Piscinibacter sp. HJYY11: one gene and its partner. Each later gene encodes a partner of the first gene's protein in a complex. Links are inferred from orthologs where the notes say so. Each region holds a gene or a part of one and is shown in the gene's direction. Other genes may lie near its edges.

What was found.
Region 2: the proteins of tsaD (region 1) and tsaB are in contact, whole or in part, in a solved structure (PDB 4WQ4), measured with the Escherichia coli proteins. The link is inferred for Piscinibacter sp. HJYY11 from one-to-one orthologs.

Annotation. Positions count from the first base shown.
Region 1 is NZ_JAERQZ010000001.1:1,027,789-1,034,109, reverse strand. Bases 1,226-4,031 are described here. They hold tsaD (tRNA (adenosine(37)-N6)-threonylcarbamoyltransferase complex transferase subunit TsaD), read left to right. Parts: upstream 1,226-2,015; coding sequence 2,016-3,047; downstream 3,048-4,031. Other genes in these bases: JI745_RS04665 (pyridoxal phosphate-dependent aminotransferase), read left to right, coding at 3,044-4,031; JI745_RS04675 (hypothetical protein), read right to left, coding at 1,536-1,823; JI745_RS04680 (ANTAR domain-containing response regulator), read right to left, coding at 1,226-1,458. In the rest of the region: JI745_RS04685 (ABC transporter substrate-binding protein), read right to left, coding at 1-543; more of JI745_RS04680, read right to left, coding at 808-1,225; more of JI745_RS04665, read left to right, coding at 4,032-4,195; rpsO (30S ribosomal protein S15), read left to right, coding at 4,344-4,613; pnp (polyribonucleotide nucleotidyltransferase), read left to right, coding at 4,821-6,321.
Region 2 is NZ_JAERQZ010000001.1:4,027,250-4,033,598, forward strand. The notes cover bases 1,595-4,428. They hold tsaB (tRNA (adenosine(37)-N6)-threonylcarbamoyltransferase complex dimerization subunit type 1 TsaB), read left to right. Parts: upstream 1,595-2,567; coding sequence 2,568-3,290; downstream 3,291-4,428. Other genes in these bases: dacB (D-alanyl-D-alanine carboxypeptidase/D-alanyl-D-alanine-endopeptidase), read right to left, coding at 1,595-2,512; rimI (ribosomal protein S18-alanine N-acetyltransferase), read left to right, coding at 3,287-3,787; JI745_RS18845 (uracil-DNA glycosylase), read left to right, coding at 3,801-4,428. Outside these bases: JI745_RS18820 (hypothetical protein), read left to right, coding at 1-609; JI745_RS18825 (SemiSWEET transporter), read right to left, coding at 613-894; more of dacB, read right to left, coding at 899-1,594; more of JI745_RS18845, read left to right, coding at 4,429-4,550; JI745_RS18850 (EAL domain-containing protein), read left to right, coding at 4,606-6,349. UniProt on the Escherichia coli protein: Required for the formation of a threonylcarbamoyl group on adenosine at position 37 (t(6)A37) in tRNAs that read codons beginning with adenine.

The DNA of each region.
Region 1 (6,321 bases):
GGCGAGCCAGTAGTACAGCCACATGGCGTGCGTGCCGGTCGGGAAGGTCTGCGCGAAGGTGTACTCGCGCTTGTCGGCCTTCATCAGCTTGGCGAGCGACGGGCCGTCGACAGCACCCTTCTCCGACAGCTTCTTCGACAGCGTGATGGCCTGACCGTTGTGGTTCAGGTTCATCAGGATGGCCATGTCTTTCTTCGGGCCCGACACGCCGAGGTGCACGCCGTAGATCAGGCCCCACAGCACGTGGGCCATGTCGAGCTCGCCGTTGACGAGCTTGTCGCGCACGCCGGCCCACGAGGCCTCCTTGGTGGGGATGATCTTGATGCCGTATTTCTTGTCGAAGCCGAGCACCGAGGCCATAACCACCGAGGCGCAGTCGGTCAGCGGGATGAAGCCGATCTTGACTTCTTCCTTCTCGGGCTTGTCGGAGCCAGCGGCGTAGACGGCGGTGTTGAGGCCGGGGACAAGGCCCGTGGCGCTTGTGGCGGCAGCGGCTTTGATGATGGTGCGGCGGCTCATGAGTGCCTTTCGTTCGATGGTCATGGCGTGGTCTCGGTGCGTGAGTGAAATGACGAAGCGACTAAAGAGAGAAAACAAAAAGGCGTCCGCACTTGCTGGGGGTTAGCCCAACGCGTGGGGACGCCATCGTCCTGTCGACACCGCACCGTCTTTGGTGCGCTGCCGATGTCTTCAGAAGATCGCCGTTGACCTTCTGCCGTTCATTTCGCAAGGCCCGTGCCAGGGCTTTTTGCGGTGTTTCGGGTGTTGCACTGCACCAAGGCGGTGTGCGAACGCGTGCGCCGCACCTCAGCCGAGCAGGTCGCTCACATCAATGAGGCGCTGCGCCACATCAGAGAGCTTCAGGCGTTTCTCCATTGCGGTGCGTCGCAGCCTTGCGTAGGCCTCTTCTTCACTTAGGCCGTGGTGGCGGATCAGCAGTGCCTTCGCGCGGTCGATCAGTTTGCGGTCTGACAACTCCGTCCGTGCGTCGGCCAGCTCGCGGCGCAGCCCCTCTTCGTGCTGGAAGCGCGCCATGGCAACGTCGAGCACGGGCTTCACGCGCTCGGGCGCGAGGCCGGCCACCACATAGGCGGTCACCCCCGCCGCAATGGCAGCGCCCACGTGGGTCGTGTCGTCGTCGTTCGTGAAGAGCACGATCGGGCGGCGCTCCTCGCGCGTGGCCATCACCACATGCTCCAGGGTGTCGCGCGCCTGGCTTTCGGCGTCGACGATGATCATGTCGGGCGCGATTTGCGCGAGGCGGTCGGGCAGGAAGACGTCGGCCGGCAGCACGGCCACGATGTTGTAGCCGTGCTCCAACAGGCCGATGCGCAGCGCGCGCGAACGTTCCGCCTCGGTGCCGGCTTCAGGGTCGGACGCATCGGGTGCGAGGTCGGGCGCCACGATGACGATGCGCAGGGTGGTCGCCGGAATAGCAGGGCGCAGGGGCGCTTTCATGGTGCATGAATGAGCAACATCCACGCCAGAAAGCAAAAAGCCCGCGGGACGCGGGCTTCGTGATGGAGTTGGCAGTTTCAGTGGTCCCTGGCCGACGTATTCAGGGCCTTGCGCAACCAGCCACCCAGAGGGCGCAGCGAGTCGAAGACGGATTCGTTGGCGAACAGCTCTCGGTCGACCAGCAGGTCGCGACTTTCGAGCATGTCGAGAAAGTCGCGGACCTCCTGCCGTTTCAGGCCGCTGGCCGACACCAGCTGGCTGATGGTCATGTAGCGGTGCGACAGGTCGGTGAGCATGCGCCGGTAGGCCATGCGGTGGTAGGGCGCGGGCAACTCGGCCCAGGCCAGCAGACGGTATTCCTTCATGCGGATCCCCCAACGACTCTCATATTTGTGTGCCCGGCACACGCAGGTTTCGGGCCGGGACGCGCAGGGTAGAGCGCCATTGCGGTGCATTGGAAGGGGCGAGGGTGGCGTTTGCGGGAAAACACCGATGGGCTGCTGTAGGGATCCACAGCCTTTTCAGGGCCGAGTGTTGTGCTCGGTACACTCGTCGCGATGAAAGTCCTGGGGGTTGAGTCGTCGTGCGATGAAACGGGTGTGGCGCTGGTCGAGGCTGGTGCCGAGGGTGTTCCGAAGCTGCTCGCCCAGGCCTTGCACAGCCAGATCGACATGCACCAGGCCTATGGCGGCGTGGTGCCCGAGCTGGCCTCGCGTGACCACATCCGGCGGGTCCTGCCGTTGACGGGCCATGTGCTGGCTGAGGCGGGGTGTGCGTTGCAAGGCATTGATGTGGTCGCCTATACCCGCGGCCCGGGTCTGGCCGGTGCGCTGCTCGTGGGGGCCGGGGTGGCGTGCTCCCTGGCGGCGGCGCTCGGCAAGCCGGTGGTGGGAGTGCATCACCTGGAAGGACATCTGCTGTCGCCATTCCTGTCGGTCGACCCGCCCGAGTTTCCGTTCGTGGCCCTGCTCGTGTCGGGCGGGCACACGCAGCTGATGCGGGTCGACGACGTCGGCAGCTATGAACTGCTGGGCGAGACCATCGACGACGCGGCAGGCGAGGCCTTCGACAAGTCGGCCAAGATGCTGGGCCTGGGCTACCCGGGCGGGCCTGCGCTGGCACGCCTGGCCGAGTTTGGCAGTGCCGACGCCTTCGAGCTGCCGCGTCCGCTGCTGCACAGCGGGAATCTCGATTTTTCGTTTGCGGGCCTCAAGACGGCGGTGCGCACCCAGGCGCTGAAGTTCGGCTCCAACGTCTGTGAGCAGGACAAGGCGCACCTCGCGGCCTCGACCCAACAAGCGATCGTCGAGGTGCTGGTCAAGAAGTCGCTCGCGGCGTTGAAGCAGACCGGCCTGAAGCGCCTGGTGGTTGCGGGCGGCGTGGGGGCCAACGCCCGCCTTCGTGAGCAGCTGAATTCCGCTTGCGTCAAGCGAGGCGCGAAAGTGCACTATCCCGAGCTGGCCCTGTGCACCGACAACGGCGCCATGATCGCCCTGGCCGCGGCGATGCGGCTGCAGCGCGGCCTGGCTCAGCCGCGCCGGGAATACGGGTTCAACGTGCAGCCACGCTGGGATTTGTCGACCGTATGAGAAACGCCATCGCCAGCCTGCCGGGCTCCAGGATCCGCGAAGTGGCCAACGCCGGCATCGGCCGCAGCGACGTGCTGGCCTTCTGGTTCGGTGAGAGCGACGAGGTCACGCCCAGCCCGGCGCGGGACGCCGCCATCGCCTCACTGCAGGCAGGCGAGACCTTCTATTCGCACAACCTCGGGCTGCCGGCGCTGCGCGAGGCGCTCAGCACCTACGTGAGCGAGCTGCACCTGCCGGTCGCGGCGGAGCGCATCGCGGTCACCTCGTCCGGTGTGAGCGCCTTGATGCTGGCGAGCCAGCTCCTCCTGGAACCCGGCGACGAGGTGGTGGCCGTGGTGCCGGTGTGGCCCAACGTGACGGCGCAGCCGGTGATCCTCGGCGCACGGGTGAATCGGGTGTCGCTCGCGGTGCGCGAGGGTGCCTGGGAGCTCGACCTGCAGGCGCTGCTGGAGGCCATCACACCGCGCACGCGCGCCGTGATCCTGAATGCACCGAACAACCCGACCGGCTGGACGCTGACGCGCGCCGAGCAGCAGGCCATCCTCGACCGCTGCCGCCTGACCGGCAGCTGGATCGTGGCCGACGAGGTCTACGAGCGCCTCTATTTCGAACCCGGCCACCGGGCGGCGCCTAGCTTCCTGGACATCGCCGACCCGGCCGACCGGCTCGTCGTCGCACACAGCTTCTCCAAGAGCTTTCTGATGACTGGCTGGCGTCTGGGCTGGCTGGTGCTGCCCGCGGGGCTGTCGGGCGAGGTGGCCAAGTTGATCGAGTTCAACACCTCCTGCGCGCCGGTGTTCGTGCAGAAGGGGGGCCTGGCGGCGCTGGCCCAGGCCGGGGAGTCGGTGTCTGGGCTGGTCAGCCGGCTGCAGGTGTGCCGAGACACGCTCGTCCCGCGCTTGGCGTCGTTGCCCCGGGTGACAGTGGCGGTGCCCCGTGGCGGGATGTATGCCTTCTTTCGCGTCGAGGGCGAAAACGACTCCCTGGCCTTCGCGAAGCGCTTGGTCGAACGCCACGGCCTTGGGCTCGCCCCCGGTTCGGCTTTTGGCGATGAAGCGGAGGGCTGGCTGCGCTGGTGCTTCGCGGCCCGCGACCCTGCCCGGCTTGTGCAAGGGGTGGACCGACTGGCTGAGGCCCTTCGGCTATAATCGACGGGCTTTGCGCTCGCCGGTCTGCCGGTGGCACAGGCACCAAGCACGGCGCGGGAAGGTTTCTCCCGCTACCGCAAGTCGCAACACCGGAAACCGCAGCGTCATTAATGCAGGCGCCGGCGACCGGATTTTTCTGGAAACTGACATGTCTGTCGCTGATATCAAGAAGGCCGAAATCGTCAAGGCCAATGCCCGCAGTGCTGCCGACACTGGCTCCCCCGAAGTCCAAGTCGCGCTGCTGACCGCTCGCATCAACGAGCTGACCCCCCACTTCAAGACCCACCTGAAGGACCACCACGGCCGCCGTGGCCTCCTGAAGATGGTCAACACCCGCAAGAGCCTCTTGGCCTACCTCAAGAACAAGGACGCAGAGCGCTACACCGCTCTGATCCAGAAGCTCGGTCTGCGCAAGTAAGCCGAAGCTAAAAGTGAAGAGCCTGTCTGGACCTCTGCCAGCACAGGCTCTTTGCATTTGGAGACCGACAGCCACTGATGACGATGTGTCATTCCACCGGCGCTTCTTCTGAAGCCGAGCCCCGCTGGAATGGCATCGCGCCAGGTTGTTGTGCTCCGGGCAGAAGGCGCCGCCCGTGAAGGCGCTGACAAGCAATAGGAGAGACGCATGAGCATGTTCAACAAAGTCACCAAAACCTTCCAGTGGGGCCAGCACACCGTCAAGCTGGAAACCGGCGAGATCGCCCGCCAAGCTTCCGGTGCGGTGCTCGTCGACATGGAAGACACCGTGGTGCTCGCCACCGTCGTGGGCGCCAAGAACGCCAAGCCTGGTCAGGACTTCTTCCCCCTGACCGTCGACTACCTCGAAAAGACCTACGCCGCCGGCAAGATCCCGGGCAGCTTCTTCAAGCGTGAAGGCCGCCCGAGCGAGCTCGAGACCCTGACCTCGCGTCTGATCGACCGCCCGCTGCGCCCGCTGTTTCCGGACGGCTTCTACAACGAGGTGCAGGTCGTGATCCACGTCCTGTCGCTGAACCCCGAAGTCTCGGCCGACATCCCCTCGCTGATCGGCGCGAGCGCTGCGCTGGCCATCTCCGGCATCCCGTTCAACGGCCCGATTGGTGCCGCACGCGTGGGCTACATCAACGGCGAGTACGTGCTGAACCCCGGCAAGACCCAGCTGCTCGATTCGCAGATGGACCTCGTGGTTGCCGGCACTCAGGCCGCGGTGCTGATGGTCGAGTCCGAAGCACAGCAGCTGAGCGAAGAAGTGATGCTCGGCGGCGTGGTCTTCGGCCACGAGCAAGGCAACATCGCCATCGCCGCGATCAACGAGCTGGTGCGTGATGCCGGCAAGCCGGCCTGGGATTGGCAGCCGCCCGCGAAGGACGAGACCTTCATTGGCAAGGTCACCCAGCTTGCCGAAGAGAAGCTGCGCGCCGCCTACCAGATCCGCTCCAAGCAGGCCCGCACGCAAGCCACCCGCCAGGCCACGGCCGACGTGTTCGCCGCGCTCGATGCAGAAGGCACCGAGTACGACAAGGTGAAGGTCGAGACCATCCTGTTCGAGATCGAGGCTCGCATCGTGCGCAGCCAGATCCTGTCGGGCGAGCCCCGCATCGACGGCCGCGACACCCGCACCGTGCGCCCGATCGAGATCCGCAACGGCGTGCTGCCGCGCGTGCATGGCTCGGCGCTCTTCACCCGTGGCGAGACGCAGGCGCTGGTCGCCGCCACCCTCGGCACCGACCGTGACTCGCAGAAGATCGACGCGCTCGCGGGCGAGTTCAGCGAGCACTTCATGCTCCACTACAACATGCCCCCGTTTGCCACCGGCGAAACCGGCCGCGTGGGTTCGCCGAAGCGCCGCGAGATCGGCCACGGCCGTCTGGCCAAGCGCGCGCTGGTCGCCGTGCTGCCGGACCGTGTCGAGTTCCCGTATTCGATGCGCGTGGTTTCCGAGATCACGGAGTCGAACGGCTCCTCGTCGATGGCCTCCGTGTGCGGCGGCTGCCTCGCGCTGATGGACGCCGGCGTGCCCCTCAAGGCGCACGTGGCCGGCATTGCCATGGGCCTGATCAAGGACGGCAACCGCTTCGCCGTGCTGACCGACATCCTGGGCGATGAAGATCACCTGGGCGACATGGACTTCAAGGTCGCCGGCACCA
Region 2 (6,349 bases), 3.0 Mb from region 1 along the record:
ACCGTGCTGATGATGCGCGCGCGGATCGATGCGTTCCTCACCAGCCCTGGCTTCAACAGCCAGGACCTCGTCACCATCATGGTGGGCACGCACGACGTGCTGGCGGCTGCCGCCGAGCCGACCACCGCCGAAGCCGTCGCCGCGGCCGAGCGCGCCGGCACACGGGTGGGCGAAGAGGTGATCCGCATCACCGACCGGGGCGCGCGTGTGATCGTGTCGACCATTCCCAACGTGGCCCTGACGCCGGCGGGTCGGGCGTCCGGGCAGGGAGGGCTGCTGCAGCTTCTCACCGAGCGTTTCAACGCCCGCCTGCGCGTCAAGTTGCAGGAAGTGCGCGGCGGCGGCCACTCGGTCGGCCTGGTGCTCGGCGACGAATTGGTGCTGGCCGCGGTGACGTCTCCGTCGTCCTATGGCATCGCCAACGTCGACACCGCCGCGTGCGTGAACGCCTTGCCGGACTGCGACGAGAACCCCTCGTTCCTGGTCACCGGGGCGCAGACCAACCGCGCGTCCGACTACCTCTGGGCAGGGCCCTACCAGCTGGGCGCGAACCTGCATGGCCGTATTGGCTCCGCGGCAATCTACCGCGCACGCAACAACCCGTTCTGAGGTTCAGCGCCGGCGCCGCCGGCGCGTCTCGATCGCCACCTTCATCGCGAGGATGCTCAGCGCGAGCGCCAACGTCACCATGTTGGCGATGGTGATCGGCCATGAGCGCAGCACCAGCCCGTAGGCCAGCCACAGCGCCACGCCCAGCGTGAAGGCGCTGTACATGCCGAGCGATATGCCGCTCACGTCACGTGTGCGGAACGTGTGCCAGGCCTGCAGCGCAAACGAGCCGGTGGTGAGCGTGGCGGCGATGTAGCCCAGCCATTCGAGCGAGACGAAGTTCATCGGGTCAAGCGGGTTGTGGTGCCGACGCGGGCGCCGAGGCGGGGGCGGGCAGCGGGGGCGCCTCGACCGGCGCCGACGGAGCGGCGGCAGGCGGCGTGGGCGGCGATGCCGGCGGCAGGGCTGGAACCTGCGGGACCTGCGGCACGGGTGGCGGCATGTCCAACGGCGGCGGTGGCACGGGCGGCGTGAAGTCGTTCGCGGTCCATTGCACCATCGCCTCCAGCGCCGGCCGCGCCACGTTGGCGCCCGGGTGGTTGACCACCGCCACCAGCACGTAGCGCCGCCCGCCCGCACTCAACACGTAACCGGCGACGCCGGCCACGTTGTTGAGCGAGCCGCTCTTCAGGTGCGCGCGGCCGGTGGCGCCGTTGCGGGCGCGGCGCAGGGTGCCGTCGACGCCGATCACCGGCAGCGAGTTCATCAGCTCCGGCATCGTCGGACCGGCGTACATGCCCTGCAGCAGGCGCGCGAGCAGCTGAGCGCTGAGGCGGGTGTTGCGCGACAGGCCGGAGCCGCCATCGATCACCGCACCTCGCGCCGTGTCGCCGAAACGGTCGACGAGCCACGACTGGAGCAGGTCGCGTGCCTGCTCGGGTGTGGCGGGCGCACTGCGTTGCGATGTCGGCAGTGCCAGCGGCAACGTGAGGAAGAGCTGCTGCGCCATCACGTTGTTGCTGAACTTGTTGATGTCGCGCACGACTTCCGGCAGCGCGGGTGAGGCGACCTGGAAACTGGGCGCTTCGGTGGGCGCCTTGCCGTCGCGCACCCGCCCGATCAGCTTGCCGCCCATCTCGCGCCACAGGCCGGCGAGCAGGCGGGCGTTGTAGCTCGCGGGGTCGGCATAGGCCACCTGCCAGAACTGCTCGGGGCAGGCCGCCGGGTACTGGCCGGTGAAGCGGATGCGCTGCGGGTCGGTGAAGTCGGGCTTGAGTGCGTCGCGCCAGTCGCCGCAGGGCCGGTCGGACAGCGGCACGGTGAGGTCGATGCGCACCCCTGCGAGCGGCGGCTCGCTGGAGACGATGGCCAGCCCGCGCGTGGCATCGGGCGTGAAGGTCAGCTGCAGCGACTTGTAGTTGAGCAGCAGCGCATCGGCACCGGCGTTCTGCGGGCTGTAGGGCTGGGCGTCGAACGCGCCCGGGTCGTGCGGCGGCAGCTTGAAGGCGCTGCGGTCGAGCAGGATGTCGCCACGGATCTCGCGCACGCCCAGCTGCTGCACGCGGCGCAGCACCTGCCACAGCCGCTCCTGCACGAATTTCGGGTCGCCGGAGCCCTTGATGACGAGGTTGCCGTCGAGCACGCCGTTGAGCGTTGTGCCCTGGATCCACACCGGCGTGCTCCAGGCCCACGCAGGGCCGAGCAGGTCGAGCGCGGCGCTCGTCGTCACGAGCTTCATCAGCGAGGCCGGGTTCACCGGCAGCTGCGGCTGCCAGACGAGCCGCGGCTCGGGCGCGCCGACCTCGTGTGCCACCACCACCATTGCCTCGCGCGGCACGCCTGCGCGTTGCAGGGCGGCGTCCACCTCGGGTGGCAGGCCCACGATGGGGGCCGCGGTGGCTGGCGTGCTCAGGCAGATCAGGCTGGCTGCGGCCAGGCCGCGCACGATGTCGCGTATCAGCATGGGGAGATGATCGCATGCGCCCTGTGACGCGAGGGGCGCCCGGTAGACTCTTGCCATGACCCGCCTGCTGGCCTTCGACACCTCGACCGACACGATGAGCATCGGTCTGCTCACGGCCGACGGCGTGCGCGCGCGCGACGAGGCCGGCGGTGCCAAGGCCTCGGCGCGGCTGGTGCCCGAGGTGCTCGCGATGCTGGCCGATGCGGGCTGCCGCATGCAGGAGCTCGATGCCATCGCGTTCGGCTGCGGCCCGGGGGCTTTCACCGGTTTGCGCACGGCCTGTTCGGTCGCGCAGGGCCTGGCGTTCGGCGCCGGCAAGCCGGTGGTGCCGGTCGATAGCCTGCTGATCGTGGCGCAGGACGCACGGGCCCAGCTGGGGGATGTTGCGGACGCCGACCTGTGGGTGGCGATGGACGCGCGCATGGACGAGATCTATGCCGGGGCCTACCGCTGGAGTGGCGGCCGCTGGTCGGTGCAGTCGGCGCCGGCGCTCTATGCCGTCGAGGCCCTGAACGCCGTGTGGCAGGCGGCACCGCCCGCGGTGGTCGCCGGTTCGGCGCTCGATGCGTTCGGCGATCGGCTCATGCTGGGTGCGGCCACCGCCGTGCGGCAGGAGCGTTCACGTGCAGCGGCCCTGATCGAGGTGGCCTCGCAGCATCTGGCGGACGGCTGCACCACCGATGCCGTGCACGCGTTGCCGGTGTACCTGCGCGACAAGGTCGCGCTCACCACGCAAGAGCGTGAAGCGGTGCGCATGGCGAAGGAGGCCGCGGCATGAGTGCGGTCCTGCGCGACGAACGCCTGCTGCTGCCGATGACGGTGAAGCAGCTCGACGCGGTGCTCGCCATCGAGCTGCAGGCCTACCCGTTCCCGTGGACGCGTGGCAACTTCATCGATTCGCTCGCCGCGGGGTATGCCGCGCAGGTGCTGCACGGTGCCCACGGCGAGCTGCTCGGCTACTTCATCGCGATGGAGGGCGTCGACGAACTGCACCTGCTCAACATCACCGTCGCCCCGTCGGCACAGGGCCAGGGCCATGCGCGGTTCATGCTCGACGAGCTGTGCGCGCTGGGCCGTGCGCGCGGGGCGCAGCAGATCTGGCTCGAGGTGCGGGGCAGCAACCTGCGCGCACGCAGCATCTACGAACGGTATGGCTTCCGCCCCATCGGCCTGCGCCGCGGCTACTACCCTGCCTCGCGCGACGAACACCCGAGCGGCCGCGAAGACGCGATGGTGATGAGCTACCCCCTGGAGGCCGTGCGTGGGGTGGACTGAGCGCCAGGTCGCGATGCTCGCCGAGATGGGCATCCGCGTGTGGAACACGGGCGAGCCCGGGCCGGCCACGGTGGCCGAGGCGGTGGCGGAGCCCACAGCCGCCGCGACGCCCGCCGCACCGGCCGTGGTGCAGCCTCCGCAACCGAAGGCCGTGCCCGGCTCGCGCGCCCTGGGTGTCGACGCCATGGACTGGGCTGCGCTGCGCGCCGCCGTCTCCGGCTGCACCGCCTGCAAGCTGTGCAGTGGCCGCACCAACACCGTCTTCGGCGTGGGCCACGAGCGCGCCCACTGGATGATCGTCGGCGAAGCCCCGGGCGAGCAGGAAGACCGCCAGGGCGAGCCCTTCGTCGGCAAGTCCGGCATGCTGCTCGACAACATGCTGCGCGCCGTGGGCCTGACGCGCAGCGATGCGCCGCCGGCCGAGCAGGTCTACATCGCCAACACGGTGAAGTGCCGCCCGCCCGGCAACCGCAACCCCGAGCCGGCCGAGCTTGCGCAGTGCGAGCCGTTCCTGATCCGCCAGATCGCGCTCGTGCAGCCGCGGCTCATCCTCGCGATGGGGCGATTCGCGGTGCAGAGCCTGCTGCGCAGCGACGAGCCCATCGGCCGCCTGCGGGGCCGGGTGCACCAGTACCAGGGCGTGCCGCTGGTCGTGACCTACCACCCGGCCTACCTGCTGCGCAACCCGGAAGACAAGGCCAAGTCCTGGGACGACCTGTGCCTCGCGCGCGAGCTGCTCTCGAAGGCGCCGGCCACCCCCTAGGCTGAGCGTCTCCACGAGGGGCGGAATCAGGGGGCCACGGCTATCATGGCCCGCCATGACCCTTCGCCCGTTCCTGCGCGACAGCGACTTGCCCGACGCAGACAGCCTGCCTTGCATGCTGGCCTGGGTCGCGCCTGACGGAACGGTGCTGCACGCGAACCGCGGCTTCCACGAACAGGTGGGCTCGGGGGGCATTTCGGTATCGCTGCCCGCACTCCTGACCGCCGACTCCGGCGTCGCGCTCACCACCCAGCTGGCCGCACGCCGCGATTTCCGCCTGAGCGTGCGCATGCCGCTCTCGGGCAACCTGCGCTGGGGCGAAGCCTGGCTCGACCTGCAGGTGACCTGGCTCGACGAACAGGGCTGCTACGTCTGCGTGCTGCACGACGTGAGCGACAGCCGCCGTGCCGAGATCGCCTCGCGCTCGCGCGCAGAGCAGTTCCAGCTGCTGGCCGACAACGTGCCGGTGCTGATCTCCTACTTCGAGGCGACGAACTTCCGCTGCCTTTACGCCAACAAGCTCTACGCCCAGACCTTCGGCTTCGACGAGCGCTCGGTGATCGGCCGCACCTTCGCCGAGATCGTGGGCGACGCGGCGGCCGAGGTCATCCAGCCCTACGTCGACTACCTGCTGCGCGAGCACAAGCCCGCCGCCTACGAGCGAGAGATGCGCACGCCCGAGGGCAAGCGCCACTGGCTCGAGGTCAACCTCATCCCGCACCTCGCCGCCGACGGCACCCTGCTGGCCGCCTTCGTGCTCGTGGCCGACATCACCAAGCACCGCCTCGCCGAGCAGGCCGTGCGCGAATCGGAAGAGCGTCTCAGCAAGTTCATGCAGGCCAGCGTGGAAGGCATCCTCTTCCACAGGAACGGCTACCTGACCGACGCCAACGATCCGCTATGCCAGCTGGTGGGCTACCCGCTGGAAGAGATCCTCGGCCGGCATGTGTTCGACTTCCTGCCCTCCGACCAGATCGCCCGTGTGTCCGCGGTGATGGAGGCCCACGGCGAGGTGGCCTACGAGAGCGTGGTCCTGCACCGCGACGGCCGCCGCATCCCGGTCGAGTTCATCGTGCGCACCATCGAGCGCCACGGCGAGCGCCTGCGCATGAGCATCGTGCGCGACATCCGCGACCGCCACGCCGCGCAGGAGCACATCCGCCGGCTGGCGCACAACGACTCGCTCACCGGCCTGCCCAACCGCCTGAGCCTGATGGAACACCTGGGCCACATGATCGCCGCGGCGCGCCGCGACGACTCGCAGGTGGCGCTGCTCTTCATCGACCTCGACCACTTCAAGCGCGTCAACGACTCGCTCGGCCACCTGGTCGGCGACACCCTGCTGCAGACCATCGCGCGCCGCATCACCGAGAGCCTGCGCGGCACCGACGTGGTGGCGCGTTTCGGCGGCGACGAGTTCATCGTGCTGCTGCCGCGCACGTTGCAGCGCATGGACGTGGAGGAAGTGGCCCACAAGCTGCTCGCGCGCATCGAGGTGCCGGTGAATGCCGATGGCCGCCTGATCTCCGTCACGCCCTCGATCGGCATCTCGATGTTCCCGCACGACGGCGAAACGGCCGACGACCTCATCAAGCACGCCGACACCGCGATGTACCTCGCCAAGTCGCGCGGGCGTGCCAACTATCAGTTCTTCACGCCGGCGATGGCGAGCACCGCCTACGACGCGCTGGTGCTCGAGAGCCAGATGTCGCAGGCGCTCACGCGAGGCGAGTTCGTGCTGCACTTCCAGCCGCAGGTGCGTTCGCGTGATGGCGTGCTGGTCGGTGCCGAGGCGCTGA